DNA from 4 places in the Streptomyces sp. NPDC058664 genome. Region 4 is predicted to be linked to each of the others. Evidence: riboswitches for the same ligand, from Rfam matches in the RefSeq annotation. Region 4 holds a riboswitch; each other region holds the start of a gene.

Region 1 (7,035 bases), on a different contig from region 4:
GCTCGGCCTCCTCGACCCCGACTGGACCCCCGTACCCCCCGCCCTCGCGGACGCCGACACCACCGGAGACCCGGAACGCCTGCGCGGCACGATCGACCTCGACCCGACCGCCAACCGCGAACTGGCCGGCCGGATCGCCGAGCGGGCCGTCGTCCTGCTCCGCAACGACGGCACCCTCCCGCTCGACCCGCGCACCCCCCGCCGCATCGCCCTGATCGGCCCCAACGCCGAAGTCCCCACCGCCGTCCTCGGCTGCTACTCCTTCCCCGTCCACGTCGGCGGACAGCACCCCGGCGTCCCCCTCGGCATCGACCTGCCGACCCTTCACGACACGCTCCGGACGGAGTTCCCCGCGGCCGAGATCACCGTGGCGCGGGGCACCGGCATCGACGACGCGGGGACCGAGGGCATCGCCGAGGCCGTGGCGGCGGCCCGCGGCGCCGACCTCGTCGTCGCGGCGCTCGGCGACCGCGCCGGGCTCTTCGGCCGCGGCACCAGCGGCGAGGGCTGCGACGCGGGATCGCTCACCCTGCCCGGAGCGCAGCAGCGGCTCCTCGACGCGCTCCTCGACACCGGCACACCGGTCGTGACCACGCTGCTGGCCGGACGGCCCTACGCGCTCGGCCGCGCGGCCGACGAGTCCGCCGCCGTCGTCCAGTCCTTCTTCCCCGGCGAGTCGGGAACCGCCGCCATCGCCTCCGTCCTCAGCGGCCGGACCGCCCCCAGCGGCCGACTGCCCGTCAGCGTGCCCCGCGACCCCGGCGCCCAGCCGTCCACCTACCTCGCCGCCCGCCTCGGCCACGCCGGCGACGTCTCCAGCATCGACCCGACACCCGCCTACGGCTTCGGACACGGCCTGACCTACACCACCTTCGCGTGGGACGACCTCGTCGTCGAGAACCCCGAGGCCCCCACCGACGGCACGTTCCACCTCGCCCTCACCGTGCGCAACACCGGCGACCGCGCCGGCAGCGAGCTCGTGCAGCTCTACCTCCACGACCCCGTGGCCTCCGTGGTCCAGCCCCTCCAGCGCCTCATCGGCTACGAACGGCTCGACCTGGCCGCCGGGGAGCAGAAGCGGATCCGGGTGGCCGTCCCCGCCGACCTCGCCTCGTTCACCGGCCGCGACGGGCGGCGCGCGGTGGAACCGGGAGAGCTGGAGCTGCGGCTCAGCGCCTCCAGCACCGAACCACGACTGACCGCCCGGGTGGCCCTCACCGGCCCGGTGCGGTACGTCGACCACCACCGTGCCCTGCACGCCGCGTTCCGGGTCGATCCGCGTACCGGCGACTGACCACGGCGGCCCGGACGGGGCCCGGGCGGCATCACCCGCCCGCGCCGGCCGGCGGGCGAAGAGCGATCCGGCGGGGTAAGAGTCCCCTGAGACGCGAATGCGGCCGGGACGGGCGCGACCTCCCCCTCGGCCGCGTCGCCGGTGACGACGAGGAGGCCGCCGTGGACGGCAGAAGCAATGGGTTCGTGCACTCCTTCAACCGCGCCGGCGGGTACGGGTTCGTCGTTCCCGTGGGCTCCGAGGAGCAGGTCTACTTCAGCGCCGAGGACATCGAGGAGGAGCAGCACCTCTCCGAAGGGCAGCAGGTCTCCTTCGTCCTGGTCCTCGGCGAGGGCCGTTTCGAGGCGAAGGAACTGCGCGTCTGACGCCCCGCCGGCACGACCGTGCCACCGGCGGCGCCCCCGGGCGGGGGAGCGGGCCGGTGGTACTGTGCCGAGGCCAGTCGCACCTTTGTACGCACCCGGACGGGTACGTGCACGGGTCAGGGAATCCGGTGCGAGACCGGAACTGACGCGCAGCGGTGAGGGCGACGGGCGGAGCATCGGCCACTGGGCGGCACGACGGGCCCGGGAAGGCGCTCCGTCCGGCTGACCCCGAGTCCGAAGACCTGCTGGCGGCCCCGGCGGCACGCCGTCGTCCGGGGAGCACCGTACGACAGGCTCCGCGTATGAGCCGTGGCCGCAGAGGAAGTCCCCGTGCCCTTCGCACACCCCGCCCGCTCCGCCGCCCTGTTCCTGGCCGGCGCCCTGCTCCTGACCGTGACCGGATGCGGCGGCGGATCCGCCGCACGGCCCACGGAGAACACGGTGAACACGACCGGGGGCCCGCGCCAGGGGTACCCCGTGACGATCGACGACAACTGCGGCCGCCGGGTCACGGTCGACCGGCCTCCGCGGCGGGCCGTCGCCCTCGACCAGGGGTCGGCGGAGATCATGCTCTCCCTCGGCCTGGCCGACCGCATGGCGGGCACCGCCACCTGGACGGACCCGGTGCTCGAGGGACTCGAGAAGGAGAACGCGAAGGTACCGCGCCTCGCCGACCGCTACCCCTCCTTCGAGAAGGTGCTCGACGCCGAGCCCGACTTCGCCGCCGCCTCCTTCGCGTACACCCTCGGCAAGGGCGGGGTGGCTCCCCGCGAGCGGTTCGAGGAGCTCGGCGTCCCCACCTACCTCTCGCCCACCGACTGCGTCGGCAAGGACAACAGCGGCGACGGCGACGGAGTCCGCATCCGGCCCCTGACCATGGACACCGTGTACGGCGAGATACGCGACCTGGCCCGGGTGTTCGCTGTCCCGGAGCGCGGCGAGAAGCTCGTCGCGGAACTGAAGTCCCGTGTGGCGAAGGCGACTTCAGACGGAGATTTCACGGACGCCACGGTCCTCTACTGGTTCTCCGACGCCGAAGCGCCCTACATGGCGGGCTGTTGCGGCGCCCCCGGCATCGTCACCGACGCCCTCGGTGCGAAGAACGTCTTCGACGACACGCGCGCGGAGTGGCCGCAGGTCAACTGGGAGACGGTCGCCGACCGCGACCCCGACGTCCTCGTCATCGGCGACCTGACCCGCCGTTCGCAGTCGGCCGAGAGCGCCGCGAAGAAGATCGAGTTCCTGGAGTCCGACCCGGTCACCCGGAACATGACGGCGGTACGGAAGAAGCGGTACGTCCTGCTCAGCGGCCAGGCCATGAACCCCACCGTCCGCACCGTCGAGGGCGTCGAGAAGGTGGCGGCGGCCCTCCGCTCGTACGGCCTCGCGAAGTGACGGCGCTCCCGCCCGGCGAGACCGACGTTCGACCCGACGGGTCCGTCGTTCCGTCCGGCGTCCTGCGCGGAGGGGGTGTCGCACGCGGAGGGGGCGCGGCGCTGTTGTGGACGGTGACCGGGCTCGCCGTCCTGGCCGCTTCGGTGGCCGTCGCGATCACCATCGGTCCCGCGGACATCGGCGTCGGCGACGTGTGGGCCGTGGTCGCCGCCCACCTCGGCGGGGAGGTCCCGGAGGTCTCGCCGATCCGGGACGGCATCGTGTGGGAGCTGCGGCTGCCCCGTACCCTCCTCGCCGCCGTCTGCGGAGCCGGACTCGCGGTCTGCGGCGCGGTGATGCAGTCGCTGCTGCGCAACCCGCTCGCCGACCCCTTCGTGCTCGGGGTCTCCTCCGGCGCCTCGACCGGCGCGGTCGCGGTCGTCGTCCTCGGCGTCGGCGGAGGCGTCCTCTCCGTCACCGGAGGGGCGTTCCTCGGCGCGGTGCTCTCCTTCGCGCTCGTCCTGCTGCTCAGCCACACCCTCGGCGGTTCGACGGACCGGGTGGTGCTCGCGGGCGTCGCCGCGATGCAGCTCTTCTCCGCCCTCACCTCCTTCGTCGTGATGACGGCGGCGGACGCCGAGACCACACGGGGCGTGCTCTTCTGGCTGCTCGGCTCGCTCGGCGGGGCCGGCTGGAGCGACGTGGGGGTGTGCGGGGCGGTGCTCGCGGCGGCCCTGCTGGTGTGCGGCGGGCACGCGCGGACCCTGGACGCGTTCGCGTTCGGCGAGGACGCCGCCGCCGCGCTGGGGGTCGCCGTCACCCGCACGAGGCTCGTCCTGCTGTGCGTCACCGCCCTCCTGACGGCCGCGCTGGTCTCCGCCGCCGGAGCGATCGGCTTCGTCGGCCTCGTCCTGCCGCACGCCGCCCGGGCCCTGGCGGGCCCCGGGCACGCGCGGCTGCTGCCGGTCACCGCCCTGGCCGGGGCGGTGTTCCTGGTCTGGGCCGACACGCTCGCCCGCACGGTCCTCGACCCCCAGGAGGTGCCGGTGGGCGTGGTGACCTCGCTGATCGGCGTCCCGGCCTTCGTCCTCGTCCTGTACCGCACCAGGAGCTCCCGATGACCGCGGGCCCGACTCCGACCGCTCCGATTCCGAGCCCGAGCCTCGGACTCCGCGCCGACCGGGTCTCGCGCACCGCGGGCGGCACCCTCGTCCTCGACGGGGTCAGCGTCACCCTCACGCCCGGCACCGTCACCGGCCTCCTCGGGCCCAACGGCTCGGGGAAGTCGACCCTCCTGCGCCTCCTCGCGGGCGTCCTCGCCCCCGACTCCGGGGTCGTCACCCTCGACGGCGACCCGCTGGCCGGGCTCGGCCGCCGGACGGTCGCCCGGCGCCTCGCCACGGTCGAGCAGCAGGCCGACACGCAGACCGATCTGACCGTCGCCGACGTCGTACGCCTCGGCCGCGTCCCGCACCGCCGGGCCTGGACGCCCCCGTCGGCGGCCGACGGGGCAGCCGTCCGGTCGGCCCTCGTGCGCACCGGCCTCGCCGACCGGGCCCGGCAGCCCTGGCGCACCCTCTCCGGCGGCGAACGCCAGCGCGTCCAGATCGCCCGCGCCCTGGCCCAGGAGCCGCGCGAGCTGCTCCTCGACGAACCCACCAACCACCTCGACATCCAGCACCAGCTGGACCTGCTGACCCTGGTCGCCGAGCTGCGCCTCACCGCCGTCGTCGCGCTGCACGACCTGAACCTGGCGGCGATGTACTGCGACCGGCTCGTGATCCTCGCGGAGGGACGGGTGGTGGCCACCGGCACACCGGGCGAGGTCCTCACCGAGGAGCTGATCGCCGAGGTCTACCGGGTCCGGTCCGCCGTGACCCGCCCGGACCCCGGCGGCCCCCCGCACATCCGCTTCCTGGGCACGGTGCCGGACCCGACCGGGACCGGGCGCGAGGCCTGACGCGGTACGACGGCCGGCGGGCGCGGGGGCCTGACGCCGTACGGCCACCGCCGGGCTCGCGGCCGGCGGGGGTCGGTGCCGGCGGGTCTGCCTACGATGGGCCCATGTCTGAGCGTGTAGACCCCCCGGCCGCGTCCCGTCCGCACGAGCGGACGCCCGGAGCGCTCGAACTCTCGGCGGCGGCGGAGGTGTTCGGGCTGCTCTCCGACCCCACCCGGCTCCAGCTGGTCTGGCTGCTGACCCGGGGCGAGGCCGATGTGACCGCCCTGACGGAGGCGTGCGGCGCCGCACGCCCGGCGGTCAGCCAGCATCTGGCCAAGCTGCGCCTCGCCGGGCTCGTCCACTCCCGCAAGGACGGCCGCCGGGTCGTGTACGCGATGCCGGACGGGCATCTGAAGCGTCTCGTGGTCGAGGCGATCAGCCGGGCCGACCACCAGGTGAGCGGGGAGCCCTGGCACGACTGAGGCGGCCGGCCCCGGGTCCCGGCCACTTAGCGTCATCATGTGCGCAATTGCGCACGCATTGGCTAGAGTGAAAGGCGTCCACACTCCACCGGGCCGACGGGGGCGTCCCCATGCTGTCCGTGTTGCGCAACCCCACCTACCGGCGCCTGTTCGGCGCCCAGGTCGTCGCCCTCACCGGCACCGGCCTCGCCACCGTGGCGCTGAGCCTCCTCGCCTACGACCTGGCGGGCGCGAACGCCGCCGCCGTGCTCGGCACCGCCCTCGCGATCAAGATGGCCGCCTACGTCCTGATCGCCCCGCTCGTCGGCGCCCTCGCCGGCCGCGTACCCCGGCGGGCCCTGCTCGTCGCCATGGACCTGGCACGGGCGGCGGTCGTCCTCGCCCTGCCGTTCGTCAGCCGGATCTGGCAGGTCTACGTGCTGATCCTGCTGCTCCAGGCCGCGTCGGCCGCCTTCACACCGGCCTTCCAGGCGACCGTCCCCCAGGTCCTGCCCGAGGAACGCGACTACACCGAGGCCCTCTCGCTCGCCCGCCTCGCCTACGACTTGGAGAGCCTGGTGAGCCCGCTGCTCGCCGCCGCGCTGCTCACCGTCGTCCCGTTCACCTGGCTCTTCGCCGCCACCGCCGCGGGCTTCCTCGCCTCCGGCCTCCTCGTCCGCTCGACCACCCTGCCGGACCCGGACCCGGAGGAGGCCGGGGGCGACGGGAGGGCCGGTCCCCGGCCGCGTACGTACGCCAAGGCGGCCTCGGGGATCCGGCTCGTTCTCGCCACCCCGCGCCTGCGGGCGCTCCTCGCCCTCGACCTGGCCGTCGCGGCGGCCGGGGCCGTCGTCCTGGTCGACACCGTGCTCCTGGTCCGCGACACCCTCGGCCGCCCCGCCGGGGACGTGGCGCTCGCACTCGGCGCGTACGGAGCGGGCTCGATGGCGGTGGCCCTGCTGCTGCCGCGCCTCCTGGAGCGGGCCGGCGACCGCGCGGTCATGCTGCGGGCCGCCTTCGTCCTGCCCGGGGCCCTGGGACTGATCGCCGCCGGACTCGCCGTCACACCGGGCGGCGGCTGGTCCTGGCCCGCCCTGCTCGGGATCTGGATGGTCACCGGCGCCGCCGGCTCGGCGGTCCTCACCCCCGGCGGCAGGGTGGTGCGCGGCTCCGTCAGGAGCGGAGACCTGCCCGCCGCCTTGGCGGCCCGCTTCTCCCTCTCGCACGCCTGCTGGCTGCTGACCTATCCGCTCGCCGGATGGCTCGCCGCGACGGCGGGGCCCGCCGCGTCGGCGGCCGCGCTCACCGCCGTGGCGCTCCTCGGCGCCGTGGCCGCGGCGCGCCTGTGGCCCGCGCAGGACCGGACGCCGACGGGCCGCCCGGCACCCGCGACGGTACGGCGGGCGCCGCGCCGGGACACCCGCCGCACCGCCGGACGGTCGAGGACCACCGCCGGTCCGTAGGGGACCACTGCCGGTCCGCCGAGGACCACCGCCGGTCCGTAGGGGACCACCGCCGGTCCGTAGGGGACCACGACAGGGCCGTCCAGGACCTCGTCCCGGCCCCAGGACGTGCCCGGCGGACCTTCCGTCACTCTCC
Region 2 (7,035 bases), on a different contig from region 4:
CCTTGCCGCCGTCCTTGCCCTTGTCGCTCTCGGAACCGCACGCCGCGATAGAGACCATCATGCCTGCGACGCCGATCGCCGCGATGAGCTTGCGCTTCACGCCACCCTCCTCAGGGATGCCTGCAACCCCTGCCCACCGCGCGAAGACATACGTCGGGTAGTGCTCGTGGGGCTGGGACCTGGTCTTTAATGGTTTAGACCAGTACCGGGAGCTTGGCCTAGACCTTTAGGGGTGTCAAGGGTGTATAAGAAGGGCAGTCGCGTCCGTTATCGGACCGACACCTGAGGGAGGGCGACGACCCGTGACCGGTCCGTGCCACCATGTGAGCCGCGACAGACGGAGGAGCCGGTGACGGCAGCAGCACAGGAGTCGGGAAGGCAGGCCATGGCCACGGACGCGGGCAGCACGGAGACGGAGGGCGGGGCACCCACCCGCACCGCGCGCGTGCCCAAGTACTACCGACTGAAGCGGCATTTGCTCGACATGACGGAGACCCTGCCGCCCGGCACACCGGTCCCGCCGGAGCGGACCCTCGCCGCCGAGTTCGACACCTCGCGCACCACCGTGCGCCAGGCCCTCCAGGAGCTGGTCGTCGAGGGCCGCCTGGAGCGCATCCAGGGCAAGGGCACGTTCGTGGCCAAACCCAAGGTCTCGCAGGCCCTGCAGCTCACCTCCTACACGGAGGACATGCGCGCCCAGGGCCTCGAACCCACCTCGCAGCTCCTCGACATCGGCTACGTCACCGCCGACGACACCCTCGCCGGGCTGCTCGACATCACGGCCGGCGGCCGGGTGCTCCGCATCGAGCGACTGCGGCTCGCGAGCGGCGAGCCGATGGCGATCGAGACCACCCACCTCTCGGCGAAGCGCTTCCCCGCCCTACGCCGTTCACTGGTGAAGTACACCTCGCTGTACACCGCGCTCGCCGAGGTCTACGACGTGCACCTCGCCGAGGCCGAGGAGACCATCGAGACCTCCCTCGCCACCCCGCGCGAGGCCGGCCTGCTCGGCACGGACGTCGGCCTGCCGATGCTGATGCTCTCCCGTCACTCCCTCGACGCCCAGGGCGAACCGGTGGAGTGGGTGCGGTCCGTCTACCGCGGCGACCGGTACAAGTTCGTGGCGCGCCTCAAGCGCCCCAACGGCTGAGCGGATCCGCCCGCTTCCCGTACGACATCGAACGGCCGCGCTCCCCACGGGGACGCGGCCGTTCGGCGTCTCCGGAGAATCACATCCGTTATACGGACAGGGGTTCCATGGAGCGGAGGCGTCCCCTAGATTTCCCCACCATTACCGAGGTGATCAGCGAGGGGACGAAACGCCATGTCAGAAGCGACACAAGGGAAACAACCGACCATCACCCCACTGAGGGTGGTGATCGGACTCTGCCTGTTCGCGCCGTTCGTGGCGATGCTCTGGGTGAGCTCCTACGCGAAGACCGAACCGCTCTTCGTCGGCATCCCGTTCTTCTACTGGTACCAGATGCTCTGGGTCCTCATCTCCACCGCGCTCACCATGGTCGCGTACAAGCTGTGGCAGATCGACCAGCGTGCCCGCAAGGGAGGTGACGCGCGATGAAGGACGTGACCGGCGTGAACGGCGTCGCACTCGCCGTCTTCATCTTCTTCTTCCTGGCCGTCACGGTCATGGGCTTCCTCGCCTCGCGCTGGCGCAGGGCCGAGAACGAGAACAGCCTCGACGAATGGGGCCTGGGCGGCCGGTCGTTCGGCACCTGGGTGACCTGGTTCCTGCTCGGCGGCGACCTCTACACCGCGTACACCTTCGTCGCCGTCCCGGCGGCCATCTACGCGGCGGGCGCGGCCGGCTTCTTCGCCGTGCCGTACACGATCCTGATCTACCCGCTGATCTTCACCTTCCTGCCGCGCCTCTGGTCGGTCTCGCACAAGCACGGGTACGTCACCACCTCGGACTTCGTGCGCGGCCGCTTCGGCTCCAAGAGCCTGTCCCTCGCGGTGGCGGTCACCGGCATCCTCGCCACCATGCCGTACATCGCGCTCCAGCTCGTCGGCATCCAGGCCGTCCTGGACGTGATGGGCGTCGGCGGCGGCGAGACCACCCACTGGTTCATCAAGGACCTGCCGCTGCTCATCGCCTTCGGCGTCCTCGCGGCGTACACGTACTCCTCGGGCCTGCGCGCCCCCGCGCTCATCGCCTTCGTCAAGGACACCCTGATCTACATCGTCATCGCGGTGGCGATCATCTACATCCCGATCAAGCTGGGCGGCTTCGACGAGATCTTCGCCAAGGCGAGCGAGGCGTACGCGCAGACCAACCCGGCGACCGACAAGCCGCGTGGTTCGGTCGTCCCCGGCGAGGCCGGCCAGTGGACGTACGCGACGCTCGCGCTCGGCTCGGCGCTCGCGCTGTTCATGTACCCGCACTCCATCACGGCGACCCTGTCGTCCCGGAGCCGCGAGGTCATCCGCCGCAACACCACGATCCTGCCGCTGTACTCGCTGATGCTGGGCCTGCTCGCGCTGCTCGGCTTCATGGCGATCGCCGCCGGGATCCAGGTGAAGAACGGGCAGCTCGCCATTCCGCAGCTCTTCGAGACGATGTTCCCCGACTGGTTCGCGGGCGTCGCGTTCGCCGCGATCGGCATCGGCGCGCTCGTCCCGGCGGCGATCATGTCGATCGCCGCGGCCAACCTCTTCACCCGCAACATCTACAAGGACTTCATCAAGAAGGACGCGACCCCGGCGCAGGAGACCAAGGTCTCCAAGCTGGTCTCGCTCCTGGTGAAGGTCGGCGCGCTCGCCTTCGTCCTCACCATGGACAAGACGGTCGCGATCAACTTCCAGCTGCTCGGCGGCATCTGGATCCTGCAGACCTTCCCGGCCCTCGTCGGCGGCCTGTTCACCCGCTGGTTCCACCGCTGGGCGCTGCTCGCCGGCTGGGCCGTCGGCATGGTCTACGGCACGGTCGCCGCGTACGGCGTCGCCAGCCCGACCCAGAAGCACTTCGGCGGCTCCTCCGCCGAGATCCCGGGCATCGGCGAGATCGGCTACATCGGCCTCACCGCCTTCGTCCTGAACGTCGTCGTCACGGTCGTCCTCACCTTCGTCCTCAAGGCCGTCAAGGCTCCCGAGGGCATCGACGAGACGTCCCCGTCCGACTACACGGCGGACGCCGGTGACCCCGGCGTGCAGACCGAGCTGCCGAAGGTCGGCGCCGAGACGCACTGACCGGACGGAACGGCCGCACGCGGGCCCGGGACCTCCACCAGGGGATCCCGGGCCTCTTCGCGTCTCCCTCCGAGGCACACTTCCCTCATGGACTTCACGATCAGGGCAGTACGGCCCGAGGAGTACGAGGCGCTCGGCGAACTCACCGCGAGCATCTACCTGAACGACGGACTGCTGAAGTACGGGGCCCAGGACTCCTATCTGGAGGTGCTCCGGGACACCGCGCGGCGGGCCCGCGAGAGCGAGGTGCTCGTCGCCGAGGACGCCGACGGCCGGCTCGTCGGCGGAGTGACCTTCGCCACCGGCAACACCCCCTGGGCGGACATCGCGGTCGCGGGCGAGGCCGAGTTCCGGATGCTCGCCGTCGCCCGGGAGGCCCGCGGCCGGGGCGTCGGCGAGGCCCTCGTACGGACCTGCGTCGAGCGCGCGCGAGCCCTGCCCGGGTGCGAGCGGATCGTGCTCTCCACGGACACGACGATGGTCGCCGCGCACCGGATGTACGACCGCCTCGGCTTCGTCCGCACCCCGCACCGGGACTGGTCGCCGATCCGCGACCATCTTCTGCTCACCTACGCCCTGGAGTTCTGAGCCGAGGGGCGACACAACATGTGGGGGGTGCCACGAGCGGCGCCCCCCACATGTATGCTCAACCTCGCTGTCGACGCAGGGGAATCCGGCGCGAATCCGGAACTGTCCCGCAACGGTGTGCTTCATACGGATACGACGTTTTCGTACGAGGTGAGTCCGAGGACCTGCCGACAGCGCACCCGGTCCGTCCGTTCCGGGTGCCACTGACGTCCGGGCCTCGCGGAGTGGGCCGGTGGAAGCGTCGCGTCCGGCGTTACGGATGCCCGTCTGCCCGCCTTCCCCCGCCGCGGCCCCGAGCCGAGCGAGGGAGAGCCCCCACGTGACCATCGCGCCCGCCGATCCGGCTTCCGCCGAGGTTTCCGCGGTCGAGAGCGACGGCCCCGGGACCGTACTGCTGCGGACCCTGACCGACCTCACCGCCGATCTCCCCGACACCGACCCCGGCAAGGTCGCCGCCGCCGCGCTTCGCGGCCGCAGCGCCGCGTCGGACGAGGCGGAGCTGCGCGAGCTGGCCACCGAGGCGGCCGCCGGCCTGATCGCCGAGGACCCGGCGTACTCCCGGCTCGCCGCCCGGCTCCTGACGATCACCATCGCCGACGAGGCGGCCGGCCAGGGCTCGGTCTCCTTCTCCGCCTCCGTCGCCGTCGGCCACCGCGAGGGCCTGATCGCCGACCGCACCGCCGCGTTCGTCGCCCTGCACGCGGCCCGCCTGGACGCGACGATCGACCCGGCCGGCGACGACCGCTTCGGCTACTTCGGTCTGCGCACCCTCTACTCGCGCTACCTGCTGCGCCACCCGATCACCCGCAAGGTCATCGAGACCCCGCAGCACTTCATGCTGCGCGTCGCCTCCGGTCTGGCCGAGGACGACTCGGTCCGCGCGCTCGACGAGGTGGCCGCGCTGTACGGCCTGATGAGCCGTCTCGACTACCTCCCCTCCTCCCCCACCCTCTTCAACTCCGGCACCCGCCACCCGCAGATGTCCTCCTGCTACCTCCTGGACTCCCCGCAGGACGAGCTGGACTCCATCTACGACCGCTACCACCAGGTGGCGCGCCTCTCGAAGCACGCGGGCGGCATCGGCCTCTCGTACTCCCGCATCCGGGCGCGCGGTTCGCTGATCCGCGGCACCAACGGGCACTCCAACGGCATCGTGCCGTTCCTGAAGACGCTCGACGCCTCCGTCGCCGCCGTGAACCAGGGCGGCCGCCGCAAGGGCGCCGCCGCCGTCTACCTGGAGACCTGGCACGCGGACATCGAGGAGTTCCTCGAACTCCGCGACAACACGGGCGAGGACCAGCGCCGTACGCACAACCTGAACCTGGCGCACTGGATCCCGGACGAGTTCATGCGCCGGGTCAACGCGGACGCCGACTGGTCGCTGTTCTCCCCGGCGGACGTGCCCGAGCTCGTCGACCTGTGGGGCGAGGAGTTCGACGCCGCCTACCGCGCCGCCGAAGCCAAGGGCCTGGCCCGCAAGACCATGCCGGCCCGTGACCTGTACGGCCGGATGATGCGGACCCTGGCCCAGACCGGCAACGGCTGGATGACCTTCAAGGACGCCTCGAACCGGACGGCCAACCAGACCGCCGAGCCCGGCACCGTCGTCCACTCCTCCAACCTGTGCACCGAGATCATCGAGGTCACGAACGACGGCGAGACGGCCGTCTGCAACCTCGGCTCGGTCAACCTCGGCGCCTTCGTGGACCAGGGAGCCGACGGCGGGGACATCGACTGGGAGCGGCTCGACGCCACCGTCCGCACGGCCGTCACCTTCCTCGACCGGGTCGTCGACATCAACTTCTACCCGACCGAGCAGGCGGGCCGCTCCAACGCCCGCTGGCGGCCGGTGGGCCTGGGCGCGATGGGCCTCCAGGACGTCTTCTTCCAGCTGAAGCTGCCGTTCGACTCGGCGGAGGCCCGCGCCCTGTCGACGAAGATCGCCGAGCGCATCATGCTGGCGGCCTACGAGGCCTCCGCCGACCTCGCCGAGCGCAACGGCCCGCTGCCGGCCTGGGACAAGACCCGCACCGCCCGTGGCGTCCTGCACCCCGACCACTACGACGTGGAACTGAACTGGCCGGAGCGCTGGACGGCGCTGCGCGCCCGCATCGCGTCGACCGGCATGCGCAACTCCCTCCTCCTCGCCATCGCGCCGACCGCGACGATCGCCTCGATCGCCGGCGTGTACGAGTGCATCGAGCCGCAGGTCTCCAACCTGTTCAAGCGCGAGACGCTTTCCGGCGAGTTCCTCCAGGTCAACTCGTACCTGGTCGACGAGCTGAAGAGGCTCGGCGTGTGGGACGCGCAGACCCGTGAGGCGCTGCGCGACGCCAACGGCTCCGTGGCCGGCTTCACCTGGGTCCCGGCCGAGGTGCGCGAGCTGTACCGGACGGCGTGGGAGATCCCGCAGCGCGGCCTGATCGACATGGCGGCGGCGAGGACCCCGTTCCTGGACCAGTCGCAGTCCCTGAACCTGTTCCTCGAGACCCCGACCATCGGCAAGCTGTCGTCGATGTACGCGTACGCCTGGAAGCAGGGTCTGAAGACGACGTACTACCTGCGCTCCCGCCCGGCGACCCGGATCGCCCGCGCCGCCCAGGCGTCGACGGCCGCCGCCACCATCCCCGTACAGCAGGCGGCCCCCGACGCGGACGCCCTCGCCTGCTCCCTCGAAAACCCCGAGTCCTGCGAGGCCTGCCAGTAATGAGCTCCACCGAGAACAAGAACCTCCTGGACCCGGGCTTCGAGCTGACCCTCCGTCCGATGCGCTACCCGGACTTCTACGAGCGCTACCGGGACGCCATCAAGAACACCTGGACCGTGGAGGAGGTCGACCTCCACTCGGACGTCGCCGACCTCGCCAAGCTCACCCCCGGTGAGCAGCACATGATCGGCCGCCTTGTCGCGTTCTTCGCGACGGGCGACTCGATCGTGTCGAACAACCTGGTCCTGACGCTCTACAAGCACATCAACTCCCCGGAGGCGCGCCTGTACCTGTCGCGCCAGCTGTTCGAGGAGGCCGTGCACGTCCAGTTCTACCTGACGCTGCTCGACACCTACCTGCCCGACCCGGCCGACCGCGCCGCCGCGTTCGACGCGGTCGAGGAGATCCCCTCGATCCGCGAGAAGGCGCAGTTCTGCTTCAAGTGGATGGACTCGGTCGAGAAGATCGAGAAGCTGGAGACGGCCGCCGACCGCCGCCGCTTCCTGCTGAACCTGATCTGCTTCGCCGCGTGC
Region 3 (7,035 bases), on a different contig from region 4:
CTTGAGCTCGGTGCGGTGGATCCACCCGGTCGTCTTGCCGAGACCGGCGCCGACCTTGGTGGTCTTGCGCTGGAGCAGGTGCACCTGGCGCGGCGGCGCGTTCCGCTCGGGCGCGCGCAGGCCTCCCCGGTTCTCGTACGAGGTGTCCACGCCCCACTGGCGGAAGTACGTCTCGGGGTCCTGGCTCGCGCCCTCCCCGCCGTCCGTGAGGAACTCGGCGACGTCGAAGCCGATGCCGCCCGCGCCGATGATCGCGACCCGCTCGCCGACCGGCGCGCCGTCCCGCAGCACGTCCAGGTAGCTGAGGACGCTCGGGTGGTCGACGCCGGGGATGGCGGGCGTACGGGGCGAGACGCCGGTGGCGACGACGACCTCGTCGTAACCGTCGAGGTCACCCGCCGCGACCCGGGTGTTCAGGCGCACCTCGACACCGTGCTCGGCGAGCTGCACGCGGAAGTAGCGGAGCGTCTCGTCGAACTCGTCCTTGCCCGGCACCCGCTTGGCGATGTTCAGCTGGCCGCCGATCTCGGCGGCGGCGTCGAAGAGGGTCACGGCGTGGCCGCGCTCGGCCGCCGACACCGCGCAGGAGAGGCCGGCCGGGCCCGCGCCGACGACGGCGATCCGCTTGGCGCGGCGGGTGGGGGAGAGGACCAGCTCGGTCTCGTGGCAGGCGCGCGGGTTGACCAGGCAGGAGGTGATCTTCAGGTTGAAGGTGTGGTCGAGGCAGGCCTGGTTGCAGCCGATGCAGGTGTTGATGGTGTCGGCACGGTCGGCCGTGGCCTTGGCGACGAAGTCGGGGTCGGCGAGGAAGGGGCGGGCGAGCGAGACGAGGTCGGCGCGGCCGTCGGCGAGGATCTCCTCGGCGACCTCGGGGGTGTTGATGCGGTTGCTGGTGACGAGCGGTACGGAGACCGCGCCCATCAGCTTCTTCGTCACCCAGGTGTAGGCGCCGCGCGGCACGGAGGTGGCGATGGTGGGGATGCGCGCCTCGTGCCAGCCGATGCCGGTGTTGATGATGGTGGCGCCCGCGGCCTCGATCTCCTTGGCCAGCCGGACGACCTCCTCCAGGGTGGAGCCGCCGGGGACGAGGTCCAGCATGGAGAGGCGGTAGACGAGGATGAAGTCCTCGCCCACGCGCTCGCGGATGCGGCGGACGATCTCCAGCGGGAAGCGGACGCGGTTCTCGTAGGAGCCGCCCCACCGGTCGGTGCGCTGATTGGTGGCGGCGGCGATGAACTCGTTGATGAGGTAGCCCTCGGAGCCCATCACCTCGACGCCGTCGTACCCGGCCTCCTTGGCGAGTTCGGCGCAGCGCGCGTAGTCCTCGACGGTCTGCTCGACCTCGGCGTCGGTCAGCTCGTTCGGTACGAAGGGGCTGATCGGGGCCTTGATCGCGCTGGGTGCGACGAGGGCGGGGTGGTACGCGTACCGGCCGAAGTGCAGGATCTGCATCGCGATCCGGCCGCCCGCCTCGTGCACGGCGCCGGTGATCAGCCGGTGCTCGGCGACCTCCTCGGCGGTGGTGAGCTTGGCCCCGCCGTCCCACGGGCGGCCGGCGTCGTTGGGCGCGATGCCGCCGGTGACGATGAGGCCGACGCCACCGCGGGCGCGCTCGGCGTAGAAGGCGGCCATGCGCTCGAAGCCGTGCTCGGCCTCTTCGAGACCGACGTGCATCGATCCCATGATCACCCGGTTGGGCAGGGTGGTGAACCCGAGGTCGAGCGGGCTCAGCAGATGCGGGTACGGGGTCATGAGGGCGCCTCCTCGCGCAGGAACGTCGACCTCAGTTGTAGGGGACCCCTTCCCGTTGTGCAACTAGTTGCAGAAGATCTGGGACGTGATGTCCACTACTCGGTGGCGACGGCTTCCGCGGCCGTCCCCAGCCACGCGTCCAGGTCCTCCGGCGTCCGCGGCTCCGCTGCCCCGGCCCCGAGCAGTCCGCGTGCCCGCAGCAGCCGGGCCACGGCCGTGCCCCAGGGACGTCGCAGCCCGGCCGCGTCGAGCAGCGCGTCGTCCGCGAGGAGCTCGGCCACCGGGCCGGTGCGCAGGCCGGCCGGGGAGAGCACCGCCGCCTCGTCCGCCCAGCGCAGCGCCAGGTCCACGTCGTGCGTCGCCATCAGCACCGTCGTACCGGCCGCCCGGAGCCGCCCGAGCGCGTCGAGCAGCCGTTCCTGCCCGTGCGGGTCGAGCCCGGCCGTCGGCTCGTCCATGATCAGGACCCGGGGCCGCATCGCCACGGCGCCCGCGATCGCGGCCCGCTTGCGCTGCCCGTACGACAGCAGATGCGTCGGCCGGTCCGCGAGCGCCGTGATGTCCAGGGCCTCCAGGGCCTCCGCCACCCGGAGCCGTACCTCCTCCTCCGGCAGCCCCAGGTTCATCGGGCCGAACGACACGTCCTGCGCCACCGAGGCGGCGAACAGCTGGTCGTCCGGATCCTGCACCACCAGCTGCACGGTGGTCCGCAGCCGGGTCAGTCCCCTCCGGTCGTACGCCACCTCCGCCCCGTCCAGGAGCAGCGACCCGCTCCCGCACCGCAGCCCGCCGCTGAGCAGCCGCAGCAGGGTCGTCTTGCCACTGCCGTTGCGGCCGAGCAGCGCGACCGCGCGCCCCTCCGCCACCGGGAAGTCCACGCCGGACAGGACCGCGGGCCCGTCCTCGTACGAGAAGCCCGCGTTCACCAGCTCCACCACGGGAGCCGGAAGGGAGGGGACCGTCGTGGACGTCACGGGAGAAGCCTTTCCAGTACGAGGGTGAGCACGACGAGCCCCGTCAGGAGCACGCCCGTCGCGGCGAGGAACCGGCGGGACGGCGCGCACGCGGGCACGAGCACCCGCAGCGTCCCGTCGTACCCCCGCCCGGCGAGCCCCGACTGCAGGCGCTGCGCCCGGTCGAAGGCCCGCACGAACGTGGTCGCGCCGAGCCCCGCGAGCGAACGCCAGGTCGCGGCCCGGGTGGTGTGCCCGAGCCGGGCCGCCTGCGCCTGCCGGATCTTGGACAGCGAGTCGAGGAGCAGGAAGATGATCCGGTACATCACGAGGGCCACGTCCACCACGGGCGCCGGCACCCCGGCCCGGACCAGCCGGGGAAGGACGTCGGAGACCGGCGTGGTGAACGCGAACAGCAGCACCCCGAGCGAGGCCGACGCGGTCCGCAGCAGCAGCTCGACCGCCTGCGCCGGACCGCCCGGGGCGAACGCGACCGCGCCCCGGGCACCGCCCACCTCGAACAGCAGCGGAATCGCACCCGTGACACAGAACCCGAGCGGGACGCGGAACGCCCGCCACAGCGCCCGTCCCGGCACACCGGCCGGGCCGAGCAGCACCCCGAGCGTGACCGCGGCCACGAGCGGCGCGCCCGGCCACGGCGGCAGAGAGACCGCGCACAGGGTCAGACCGAAGCCGAGCAGCGCCTTCTCGGCGGGATGACGGCGGCGCCAGCGACTGCTGTGCGCCGCCGCGTCGATCGGCAGCATCGGCGGCTACGCGCCCGGCTCGCCGGGGCCCCCGGGGGAGCCCCCGTCCGGCGAGGCCTTCCTTTCGGCCGCCACGCTGCCCGTACCGTGAGGGGCCTTCACCCCGGCCGCCTCCGCCAGGGCCGCCCCCTGCCTGCGGCCTCGCCGCAGGCCGAAGTAGTACGCCAGGACGCCGGCACCCAGCGCGGCCTGGAGGGAGAACAGCGCGGACTCGATCTCCCCGGACGGCGGCTCGTACAAGGGGCTGAACCACGGCTCGTAGTCCGGGTGGAGCTCCGTGATCGCGGTCTCCGCCTCCCCGTCCGCCCCCGTGAACGGCTCCTCCTTGTGGTCCCCGAGCCCCAGCGCGAGCGGCAGTACCGCGAGCGCCGCGACGACGAGCAGCAGCAGGGCGTTGATCCTCGCGTTCCGGCTCATCACGCGGTCGCCTCCTTGCGTCGCTCCGCCGTGCGTCCGCCGAGGACACCGAGCCGGGTCAGTTCGCCCTTGCTGGACTGCGTGAGCAACCGCATCACGAGCACGGTGAGCAGGCCCTCGCTGACAGCCAGGGGGAGCTGCGTCACGGCGAAGATCCCGCCGAACTTGGCGAGCGCCCCGGGCACACCGCTGCCCGGGTCCGGGAAGGCGAGCGCCAGCTGCACGCTGGTCACGCAGTACGTGGACAGGTCGGCGACGAACGCGCCGAAGAAGACGGCGACCATCAGCGGCGCACCGAACCGGCGCAGCAGCAGGTACGTCCCGTATCCCGCCCAGGGCCCGACGATCGCCATCGAGAAGACGTTCGCACCGAGCGTGGTCAGCCCGCCGTGGGCGAGCAGCAGGGCCTGGAACAGCAGGGTGATCGTCCCGAGGACCGCCATGATCGGCGGCCGGAACAGGATCGCACCCAGACCCGTACCGGTCGGATGCGAACAACTGCCCGTCACGGACGGCAGCTTGAGCGCCGAGAGGACGAAGGTGAAGGCGCCCGAAGCGCCGAGCAGAAGCGTGGACTCGGGGTTCGACCGTACTTCACGGGTCAGCGCGCGGACCCCGTGGACGACGAACGGCGCGGACGCGACGCCCCAGGCGGCCGCGTGCACAGGGGGTAGGTACCCCTCGGCTATATGCATGGTTGGGAGACCCTCTCCAGCACCTCGTGGATGGACAACGCACCCTGGCCGGTCTCCTGGCTGACGGTCATACGCCCGACTCCGCCTTCCCACACCACGACGGTCTCCCGTCGCGGTCCAGTGGCTTCCCCGAGGGCGTTCCCCGCGGGGGTGGAGCCGGACATCCCGATCACAGTGGCGAGGGCCGCACCGGTACTGCACCGGTTTCCCGTACACCAAGGCGCTGTGACACTAGTGCGTTGACCAGGTACATCACAACACGACGGCCACCCTGTGCGGCTTCTCACTCACTCCGCGCAGTCACTCCTTGCGGTAGGCGTACGCCTCCGAGGCCGCCGCCGTCACCGCGTCGATGTCCCCTCCCGCGCTCGCCGTGACCAGCGCGGCGACCGCGCCCTCGACGAACGGCGCGTCCACCAGACGGGAGCCCTCGGGAAGCTCGTCGCCCTCGGCGAGCAGCGCCTTCACGGTGAGCACCGCGCTCCCCAGATCGACCAGGATCGCCACGCCCGCGCCCCGGTCCACGTCCCTCGCCGCCTGGCGGATCAGCTCGGAACTCGTCCCCAGGCCGCCGTCCGGGGCCCCGCCGGCCGGGAGGACCGGCGCCAGGTCACCGCCGCCGGAAAGCCCCCGGGCCAGCTCGGCCACGGCCGTCGCGACGGCGGCACTGTGCGAGACGAGCACGATGCCGACGCGGGTCCCGGCACTCACGACGCCCCCTCCCCACGGGCGGCCTCGTCGAGCGCGGCGAACAGCAGCGCGGAGGACGTGGCCCCCGGATCCTGGTGCCCCACCGACCGCTCGCCCAGATAACTGGCCCTGCCCTTCCGCGCCCGCAGGGGTACGGTCCCGAGGGCGCCCTCCTCGGCGGCGGCGCGGCCCGCCCCGAACGACGCCCGCAGCCCCTCCACGGCCGGAACGAGCGCGTCCAGCATCGTCTTGTCGCCCACCTGGGCACCGCCCAGCTGCGACACGGCGGCCACTCCGGATCCGAGGGCCTCCGCCAGCTGCTCCCGGCTGATCCGGTCCCCGTCGCCCAGCGCCTTGCCGGTACGGCGCAGCAGCGTGCCGTACAGAGGTCCCGACGCGCCGCCCACGGTGGAGATCAGCTGCCGTCCGGCCGTGGTGAGCACCGCGCCGGGCGTCGCCGGCGGCTCCTTGGCGAGGGTCTCCGAGACGGCGGCGAACCCCCGTTTCAGATTCGCGCCGTGGTCGGCGTCGCCGATGGCCGAGTCAAGCTCGGTGAGCCGGTCCGCCTCGCGGTCGACGGCCTCGGCCACCGCGGCCAGCCACCGCACCAGGAAGTCCGCGCCGAAGGTCTCCGTCATTCCGGTCCCCTCTCCCATCCCTCGTCTCACCTGCCCCAGCGCAGCGCGGGCGTCTGTACGGGCGCGTCCCACAGGCGAAGGAGGTCTTCGTCCACTTCGCACAGGGTCACCGAGCAGCCGGCCATGTCGAGCGAGGTCACGTAGTTCCCGACGAGAGTACGGGCGACCGGCACCCGCCGCTCGCCGAGCACACGCTGCACCTCCGCGTTGAAGCCGTACAGCTCCAGGAGCGGGGTGGCGCCCATCCCGTTCACCAGCGCGATCACCGGCCCGGACGGGCGGAGGTCCTCGACGACGACGTCGACGGCGAAGTCCGCGATCTCCCGGGAGGTCATCATCGGCCGCCGCTCACGCCCCGGTTCGCCGTGGATCCCGATGCCCAACTCCAGTTCGCCCGCGGGGAGATCGAAGGTGGGGCTGCCCTTGGCGGGGGTGGTGCAGGCGCTCAGGGCCACGCCGAAGGACCGGCAGCGCCCGTTGACCCGACGGGCGATCGCCTCCACCCGCTCGAGGGGCGCGCCCTCCTCGGCGGCGGCGCCCGCGATCTTCTCCACGAAGAGCGTGCCGCCGGTCCCTCGCCGGCCGGCGGTGTACAGACTGTCCGTGACGGCGACGTCGTCGTCGACGAGGACCTTGGCGACCTGGATGCCCTCGTCCTCCGCGAGCTCCGCCGCCATCTCGAAGTTGAGCACGTCCCCGGTGTAGTTCTTGACGACGAACAACACCCCGGCCCCACTGTCGACGGCAGCCGCGGCCCGCACCATCTGATCGGGCACCGGGGAGGTGAACACCTCCCCGGGGCACGCGGCCGCCAGCATCCCGGGCCCCACGAACCCTCCGTGCAAGGGCTCGTGCCCGGATCCGCCTCCGGAGACCAGCGCGACCTTCCCCGCCACGGGCGCGTCCCGCCGCACCACGACCCGCTGCTCCACGTCCACGGTGAGCTCGGGATGAGCGGCCGCCATCCCCCGCAGCGCGTCGGCGACGACGGTCTCGGGAACGTTGATGAGCATCCTCATGGATACCTCCGGGTGAGATTGACAGGTAAGCCACTGGACAGGGCTTTTGCAGGTCAGAGCAGGCGCGCCGAATTGTTGATCTTGGCGGTTCATGGCGCTGGAGG
Region 4 (7,035 bases):
CAGCTGGAGGATGCCCGCGCCGTACGTGCCGGGCCGGGAACCGAAGATGCGGGTGGTGGCGCGCCGCTCGTCGCCGTGCTCGGCCAGGTCGGCCTGCGCGTGCGCCCGTACGTAGTTGTCCGACGCGGGCTCGTCCAGGCCCGCCACCAGGCGTACGGCGTCGTCGAGCAGCCCGATGACGTGCGGGAACGCGTCCCGGAAGAAGCCCGAGATGCGCAGGGTCACGTCGATGCGCGGACGGCCGAGTTCCGCCGTGGGGATCGGCTCCAGGCCGTTCACGCGGCGCGAGGCCTCGTCCCACAGCGGGCGGACGCCGAGCAGCGCGAGCGCCTCGGCGACGTCGTCGCCCGCGGTGCGCATCGCGCTCGTCCCCCACAGGGAGAGGCCCACCGAGGTCGGCCACTCGCCGTTGTCGGTGCGGTAGCGCTCCAGGAGGGAGTCGGCCAGGGCCTGCCCGGTCTCCCAGGCGAGCCGGGACGGCACGGCCTTCGGGTCGACCGAGTAGAAGTTCCGGCCGGTCGGCAGGACGTTGACCAGGCCGCGGAGGGGGGAACCGGACGGTCCGGCCGGGACGAAGCCGCCGTTCAGGGCGTGCACGGCGTGCGTCAGTTCGTCGGTGGTGGCGGCAAGCCGCGGCACGACCTGCTCGCAGGCGAAGCGGAGGACGGCGTGCACCTCGGGGCCGTACGCGGCGGCGACCGTCGCGACCGCGTCCACGGACCAGCCCGCCGCCTCCATCGCCTCGACCAGCTCGCGGGCCTTCGCCTCCGCCTCGTCGGCGGTGGTGCGGGTCGCGGCCGACTCGTCGAGGCCGAGCGCCTCGCGCAGACCGGGCAGGGCCTGCGTGCCGCCCCAGATCTGGCGGGCGCGCAGGATGGAGAGGACCAGGTTGACCCGGGCCTCGCCCTCCGGGGCGCCGCCGAGGACGTGCAGACCGTCGCGGATCTGCGCGTCCTTGACCTCGCACAGCCAGCCGTCGACGTGCAGCAGGAAGTCGTCGAAGCCGTCGTCCTCCGGGCGCTCCTGGAGGCCGAGGTCGTGGTCGAGCTTGGCGGCCTGGATCAGCGTCCAGATCTGGGCGCGGATCGCGGGCAGCTTCGCCGGGTCCATGGAGGAGATCTGCGCGTACTCGTCGAGCAGCTGCTCCAGGCGCGCGATGTCGCCGTACGAGTCGGCGCGGGCCATCGGCGGCACCAGGTGGTCGACGAGGGTCGCGTGGACGCGCCGCTTGGCCTGGGTGCCCTCGCCCGGGTCGTTGACGAGGAAGGGGTAGATCAGCGGGATGTCGCCGAGCGCCGCGTCCGGTCCGCAGGCGGCGGACAGGCCGGCGTTCTTGCCGGGCAGCCACTCCAGGTTGCCGTGCTTGCCCAGGTGGACCATGGCGTCGGCGCCGAAGCCGCCGTCCTCGGCGCGGGCGGCGATCCAGCGGTAGGCGGCGAGGTAGTGGTGGGACGGCGGGAGATCGGGGTCGTGGTAGATCGCGATCGGGTTCTCGCCGAAGCCGCGCGGCGGCTGGATGAGGATCAGCAGGTTCCCGCGCCGCAGGGCGGCGAGGACGATGTCGCCCTCCGGGTTGCGCGAGCGGTCGAGGAACATCTCGCCCGGCGCCGGGCCCCAGTGCTCCTCGACGTGGGTGCGGAGCTCCTCGGGGAGCGTCGCGTACCAGCGCTTGTAGTCGGCGGCCGGGATGCGGACCGGGTTGCGGGCGAGCTGCTCCTCCGTCAGCCAGTCCTGGTCGTGGCCGCCGGCCTCGATGAGCGCGTAGATCAGCTCGTCGCCGTCGCCGGAGACCAGGCCGGGAAGCTCCTCGGCGGGCCCGAAGTCGTACCCCTCGGCGATCAGACGGCGCAGGAGGGAGACGGCGGACGCGGGGGTGTCGAGGCCGACGGCGTTGCCGATGCGGGAGTGCTTCGTCGGGTACGCGGAGAGGACGAGCGCCAGCTTCTTCTCGGCGTTCGGGATGTGGCGGAGCCGGGCGTGCCGTACGGCGATCCCGGCGACGCGGGCCGCGCGCTCGGCGTCGGCCACGTACGCGGGCAGGCCGTCCTCGTCGATCTCCTTGAAGGAGAACGGGACGGTGATGAGCCGCCCGTCGAACTCGGGCACGGCGACCTGACTGGCGGCGTCCAGCGGGGAGAGGCCCTCGTCGTTCTCCTCCCAGGCGGCGCGCGAGCCGGTGAGGCAGAGCGCCTGGAGGATCGGCACGTCGAGCGCGGCGAGCGCCCCCGCGTCCCAGGCCTCCTCGTCGCCGCCGGCCTGCGCCTGGGCGGGCTTGGTGCCGCCGGCGGCGAGGACGGTGGTGACGATGGCGTCGACTCCGCGCAGCTCGGCGAGGAGCTCGTCCTCCGGGGCCCGCAGGGAGGCCACGTACAGCGGGAGGGCCCGCGCGCCGGCGTCCTCGATGGCGTCGCACAGGGCGCCGACGAAGGCGGTGTTCCCGCTCATGTGGTGGGCGCGGTAGTAGAGCACGGCGATGGTCGGGCCGCTGTCGTTCTTCGCGACCCGGTCGAGGGGACCCCAGGTGGGGGCGGCGGCCGGGGCCTCGAAGCCGTGGCCGGTGAGCAGGACGGTGTCGGAGAGGAAGCGGGCCAGCTGCTCCAGGTTCCCGGGGCCGCCGTGCGCGAGATAGGCGTGCGCCTCGGTGGCGACGCCGACGGGGACGGTGGACGTCTCCATCAGCTGCGCGTCGGGCGCCTGTTCGCCGCTGAGGACGACCACGGGCTTTCCGGCGGCGCGGACCGCGTCGAGACCGTCCTCCCAGGAGCGGAGCCCGCCGAGGAGGCGGACGACGACGAGGTCGGCGCCGTCGAGGAGGCCGGGCAGTTCGGCGAGGGGAAGGCGGGCGGGGTTGGCGAAGCGGTACTCCACCGGGCCGCCGGCCGAGGCGGCGTTCGCCGCGCGGGCGCTGAGCAGGTCGGTGTCGGAGTGCGACAGCAGCAGAAGCATGGCGAGCGCAGGCCTTCCTCGGGGTTGTCCGCGCCCCGGGTGGTCGTGTGGACGGCAGGAGTTCCTGACTCACCCGTTCCGTCGTGCCTGGTACGGGCTCACAGTGGCGGGACCGCGCCGGATTCTCACCGGGCTTCCTCCCCGGGGTCCTGGGACCCCATGCCGAACTGCATCCTAGATCGTGGCGCCGAGGGCCGGGGCGGGCCGCCGAGTCGGCCTGATCACACCCGGTGGGCGCCCGGTTCCCCGTGGGTATGCTCGCCGCCATGCCGCCCACCCCACCCACGACGCCCGAACCGGGCGAAGCTCGCATACGGGACCGTGGCGACGCCTGCCCCGGGGCGCTGCGCCTGCACCCCGCCGAGGACGGCCGCCTGGCCCGACTCCGCCTGCCCGCAGGTAGATTGACGTTCCGTCAGGTCGAAGCCCTCGCGACGGCGGCGGAGACGCTCGGCGACGGGCGGGTCAGCATCACCTCGCGCGGCAACGCGGAGCTGCGCGGTCTCGGCGAGGGCTGCGGGGCGGAGCTCGCCGGCCTCCTCGACGAGGCGGGCCTGCTGCCCTCCCCCACCCACGAACGCGTCCGCAACATCGTCGCCTCGCCGACCGCCGGACTCGACGGACTCGGCCACGCGGACGTGCAGTTGTGGGCGCGCGACCTTGACGCCGCGCTGTGCTCCGAGCCCCGGGCGGCGGCGCTTTCCGGCCGTTTCCTGTTCGTCCTGGACGACGGGCGCGGGGACGTGGCCGGGCTCGGCGGCGATGTGAAGTTGATCGCAGACGCGGACGGGACCGCCGTGCTGTGGCCCGGCGGCCGGCAGGTCTTCCGGCTCGCCGCCGCCGACGCCGTCCGCGCCGCCCTCGCCGCCGCCCTCGCGTTCCTCGACGCCGCCGACGCGGCCGGGAACGGCGCCTGGCGGCCCCGTGAACTGCCCGACGCCCACGTCCCGGACTGGGCCGGGGCCCTGGCGCGCGCCGGGATCGCGGCCGAGGCCCTGCCCGTACCGCCGACGCCGTTCTCCCCGCCGCCCGCGCCCGGAGCCCTCGGGGACGGCGGCCTGTACGTCCTCGCGCCGCTCGGCCGGCTGACCGCCGCCCAGCTGCGGGCGCTGCTGCCGGCCGACGAGGTCCGGTTCACACCGTGGCGGGGGGTGGTCGTGGTGGAAACCGGAACAGGGGCCGCCGCGGATCGCCTGGACGCCCTGGAGACGTACGGCCTCATCACCCGCCCCGACGCACCCGGCGCCGGAGTCACCGCCTGCACCGGGCGCCCCGGCTGCGCCAAGTCCCTCGCCGACGTACGTACGGACGCTCTCGCCGCGCCCCCCGGGCCGCTGCCCGTGCACTTCTCCGGGTGCGAGCGGCGCTGCGGACACCCGTACGGCGGCTGGATCGAGGTCCTCGCCACCGGCGAGGACACCTATCTGGTGGACGGCGCGCCCACCTCCCGTACCTCCCTGTCAGAAGCCGTCGCGGCGGCCCGCACCCCCGTCGGCCCCACGCCCCCCACGAGATGAGCGAGAGCGACACGATGTTCGACTACGAGAAGGACGGGGCGGAGATCTACCGCCGGTCCTTTGCCACGATCCGCGCCGAGGCGGACCTCGCGGGCCTGCCCGCCGACGTCGCCCAGGTGGCGGTCCGGATGATCCACGCCTGCGGCATGACCGACCTCGTGCAGGACATCGCCTACTCCCCCGGGGTCGTCGCGAACGCCCGCGCCGCGCTCCGCGCCGGTGCCCCGATCCTCTGTGACGCCCAGATGGTCGCCAGCGGTGTCACCCGCAAGCGGCTGCCCGCCGACAACGAGGTGCTCTGCGCGCTCTCCGACCCGGCCGTCCCCGGCCTCGCCGCCGAACTGGGCACCACCCGCTCCGCCGCCGCCCTCGAACTGTGGCGGGACCGCCTCGAAGGCTCCGTCGTCGCCATCGGCAACGCCCCCACCGCCCTCTTCCACCTCCTGGAGATGATCGCGAAGGGAGCGGGGAAGCCCGCCGCCGTCCTCGGCATACCGGTCGGCTTCATCGGCGCCGCCGAGTCCAAGGACGCCCTCGCCGCCCAGGAACTGGGCCTCGAGTACCTCGTCGTACGGGGCCGGCGCGGCGGCAGCGCGATGACCGCCGCCGCCATCAACGCGATAGCGCACGAAGCGGAGATCCAGAAGTGACCGTCACCGGCAAGCTGTACGGGGTCGGCCTCGGCCCCGGCGACCCGAACCTCATGACGGTGGCCGCCGTGAAGGCCATCGCCGCCGCCGACGTCATCGCCTACCACTCGGCCCGCCACGGCCGCTCGATCGCGCGCTCCATCGCGGCCGAGCACCTCCGCGAGGACCACATCGAGGAGCGGCTGATGTACCCGCTCACGGTGGAGACCACGGACCACCCCGGCGGCTACCGGGGCGCCCTCGACGACTTCTACGAGGAGGCCTCGGCCCGTCTCGCCGCGCACCTCGACGCGGGCCGCACGGTCGCCGTCCTCGCCGAGGGCGACCCGCTGTTCTACGGCTCGTACCAGCACATGCACAAGCGGCTCGCGCACCGCTACGACACGACCGTCATCCCCGGCGTCACCTCGGTGAGCGCCGCCGCCGCCCGGCTCGGCGAGCCGCTGTGCGAGGCGGAGGAGGTCCTCACGATCATTCCCGGGACCCTGCCGGAGGACGAGCTGACGGCCCGGCTCGCGGGCACCGACTCGGCCGTCGTGATGAAGCTCGGCCGCACCTTCCCCACCGTGCGGCGGGCCCTGGAGCGGGCCGGCCGGCTCGACGACGCCCGGTACGTGGAGCGGGCGTTCATGGCGGGCGAGCGGACGGAGAAGCTGACGGAGGTGGACCCGTCGACGGTCCCGTACTTCTCCGTGGCCGTGCTCCCCTCCCGTATCGATCAGGAACCTCCCGTACGGGACCGGGGCGAGGTCGTCGTCGTCGGCACCGGCCCGGCCGGCGCCCCCTGGCTCACCCCCGAGTCGCGCGGCGCGCTCGTCAACGCCGACGTCCTCGTCGGCTACACCACCTACCTGGACCGGGTGCCGGTGCTTCGCCCCGGGCAGATCCGGCACGGCTCCGACAACAAGGTCGAGTCGGAGCGCGCCGAGTTCGCGCTCGACCTGGCCCGGCGCGGGCACAAGGTCGCGGTCGTCTCCGGCGGCGACCCGGGCGTCTTCGCCATGGCGACCGCCGTCCTGGAGGTCGCCTGCGAACCGGCGTACGCCGACGTTCCCGTACGGGTCCTCCCGGGGGTGACCGCCGCCAACGCGGCCGCCGCCGCCGCGGGCGCGCCCCTCGGCCACGACTACGCGACGATCTCGCTCTCCGACCGGCTCAAGCCCTGGGACGTCATCGCGACCCGGCTGCGGGCCGCGGCCGGCGCCGACCTGGTCCTCGCCCTCTACAACCCGGGCTCGAAGTCCCGCACCCACCAGGTGGCCGCGGCCCGCGACCTCCTCCTCGAACTCCGCTCCCCCGACACCCCGGTGGTCGTCGCGCGTGACGTGGGCGGCCCGGAGCAGTCGGTCCGGGTGGTGACCCTGAAGACCCTGGACCCGTCCGAGGTCGACATGCGGACCCTGCTCCTGATCGGCTCCTCGCAGACCCGCGCGGTGGAGCGCGCGGACGGCCGCACGATCACGTGGACACCCCGGCGTTACGGCTGACGGGTGAAGGTGCCGAGACCCTCCTGGTCCAGGTACTCGACGGTGAAGGCCTTGGCGTCCGGGGTGAAGGTGACCCCGGTACGGCCGACGGCGTTCTCGCCGCGGGTCTCGAAGCTGAACGTGTCGCCGTCGTAGTGCGTCAGCCGGTACGTCTGGGGCTCCGGCCCCAGACGGAGCGTCAGGGTCCCGTCGTCACCGGCGACGACTTCCGCCCGCCCGTAGTAGTCGCTCTCGAACGTGCCCGCGTACGTGCCGGCCTCCTTCGCGGGGGCCGCGTCGGCGGGCTTCTTCGCGTAATCCGTCTCGGACCGGTCGGCGTCCGCCTGCTGCTGGTAGACGGCGTCGACGAGCGGCATCCAGTCCCGGCTGGGCCTGCCGTCCTGCGCGGTGTCGAAGAAGTCGAGGGCGACGGAGTCCGCGACGCCGACCGGAGCC

Evidence for each region. A riboswitch is a leader RNA that binds a small molecule or an ion and turns the genes downstream of it on or off. The one in region 4 is predicted to bind cobalamin.
Region 1: it holds a riboswitch for cobalamin, as region 4 does, so the genes downstream of both, ACFWUY_RS15855 (ABC transporter substrate-binding protein) here and cobN (cobaltochelatase subunit CobN) in region 4, are expected to answer to the same signal.
Region 2: it holds a riboswitch for cobalamin, as region 4 does, so the genes downstream of both, ACFWUY_RS29275 (ribonucleoside-diphosphate reductase subunit alpha) here and cobN (cobaltochelatase subunit CobN) in region 4, are expected to answer to the same signal.
Region 3: it holds a riboswitch for cobalamin, as region 4 does, so the genes downstream of both, ACFWUY_RS06760 (energy-coupling factor ABC transporter permease) here and cobN (cobaltochelatase subunit CobN) in region 4, are expected to answer to the same signal.

The regions. Positions count from the first base shown of each region.
Region 1 covers NZ_JBHXRW010000016.1:134,654-141,688, reverse strand. Annotated here, with positions in the region: gene ACFWUY_RS15865 (beta-glucosidase) at 1-1,294, shown strand, start outside; gene ACFWUY_RS15860 (cold-shock protein) at 1,456-1,659, shown strand; cobalamin riboswitch at 1,778-1,903, shown strand; gene ACFWUY_RS15855 (ABC transporter substrate-binding protein) at 1,990-3,054, shown strand; gene ACFWUY_RS15850 (FecCD family ABC transporter permease) at 3,117-4,154, shown strand; gene ACFWUY_RS15845 (ABC transporter ATP-binding protein) at 4,151-4,993, shown strand; gene ACFWUY_RS15840 (ArsR/SmtB family transcription factor) at 5,098-5,457, shown strand; gene ACFWUY_RS15835 (MFS transporter) at 5,568-6,899, shown strand; gene ACFWUY_RS15830 (radical SAM protein) at 7,027-7,035, opposite strand, start outside.
Region 2 covers NZ_JBHXRW010000043.1:63,531-70,565, reverse strand. Annotated here, with positions in the region: gene ACFWUY_RS29300 (extracellular solute-binding protein) at 1-100, opposite strand, end outside; gene ACFWUY_RS29295 (GntR family transcriptional regulator) at 386-1,150, shown strand; gene ACFWUY_RS29290 (DUF3311 domain-containing protein) at 1,325-1,579, shown strand; gene mctP (monocarboxylate uptake permease MctP) at 1,576-3,207, shown strand; gene ACFWUY_RS29280 (GNAT family N-acetyltransferase) at 3,295-3,795, shown strand; cobalamin riboswitch at 3,844-3,982, shown strand; gene ACFWUY_RS29275 (ribonucleoside-diphosphate reductase subunit alpha) at 4,115-6,502, shown strand; gene ACFWUY_RS29270 (ribonucleotide-diphosphate reductase subunit beta) at 6,502-7,035, shown strand, end outside.
Region 3 covers NZ_JBHXRW010000005.1:217,550-224,584, forward strand. Annotated here, with positions in the region: gene ACFWUY_RS06740 (FAD-dependent oxidoreductase) at 1-1,752, opposite strand, end outside; gene ACFWUY_RS06745 (energy-coupling factor ABC transporter ATP-binding protein) at 1,848-2,726, opposite strand; gene cbiQ (cobalt ECF transporter T component CbiQ) at 2,723-3,472, opposite strand; gene ACFWUY_RS06755 (energy-coupling factor ABC transporter substrate-binding protein) at 3,479-3,889, opposite strand; gene ACFWUY_RS06760 (energy-coupling factor ABC transporter permease) at 3,889-4,584, opposite strand; cobalamin riboswitch at 4,613-4,847, opposite strand; gene ACFWUY_RS06765 (PTS-dependent dihydroxyacetone kinase phosphotransferase subunit DhaM) at 4,885-5,295, opposite strand; gene dhaL (dihydroxyacetone kinase subunit DhaL) at 5,292-5,912, opposite strand; gene dhaK (dihydroxyacetone kinase subunit DhaK) at 5,939-6,931, opposite strand.
Region 4 covers NZ_JBHXRW010000012.1:29,459-36,493, forward strand. Annotated here, with positions in the region: gene cobN (cobaltochelatase subunit CobN) at 1-2,946, opposite strand, end outside; cobalamin riboswitch at 2,986-3,114, opposite strand; gene cobG (precorrin-3B synthase) at 3,201-4,463, shown strand; gene ACFWUY_RS12485 (precorrin-8X methylmutase) at 4,460-5,113, shown strand; gene cobJ (precorrin-3B C(17)-methyltransferase) at 5,167-6,600, shown strand; gene ACFWUY_RS12495 (serine hydrolase) at 6,591-7,035, opposite strand, start outside.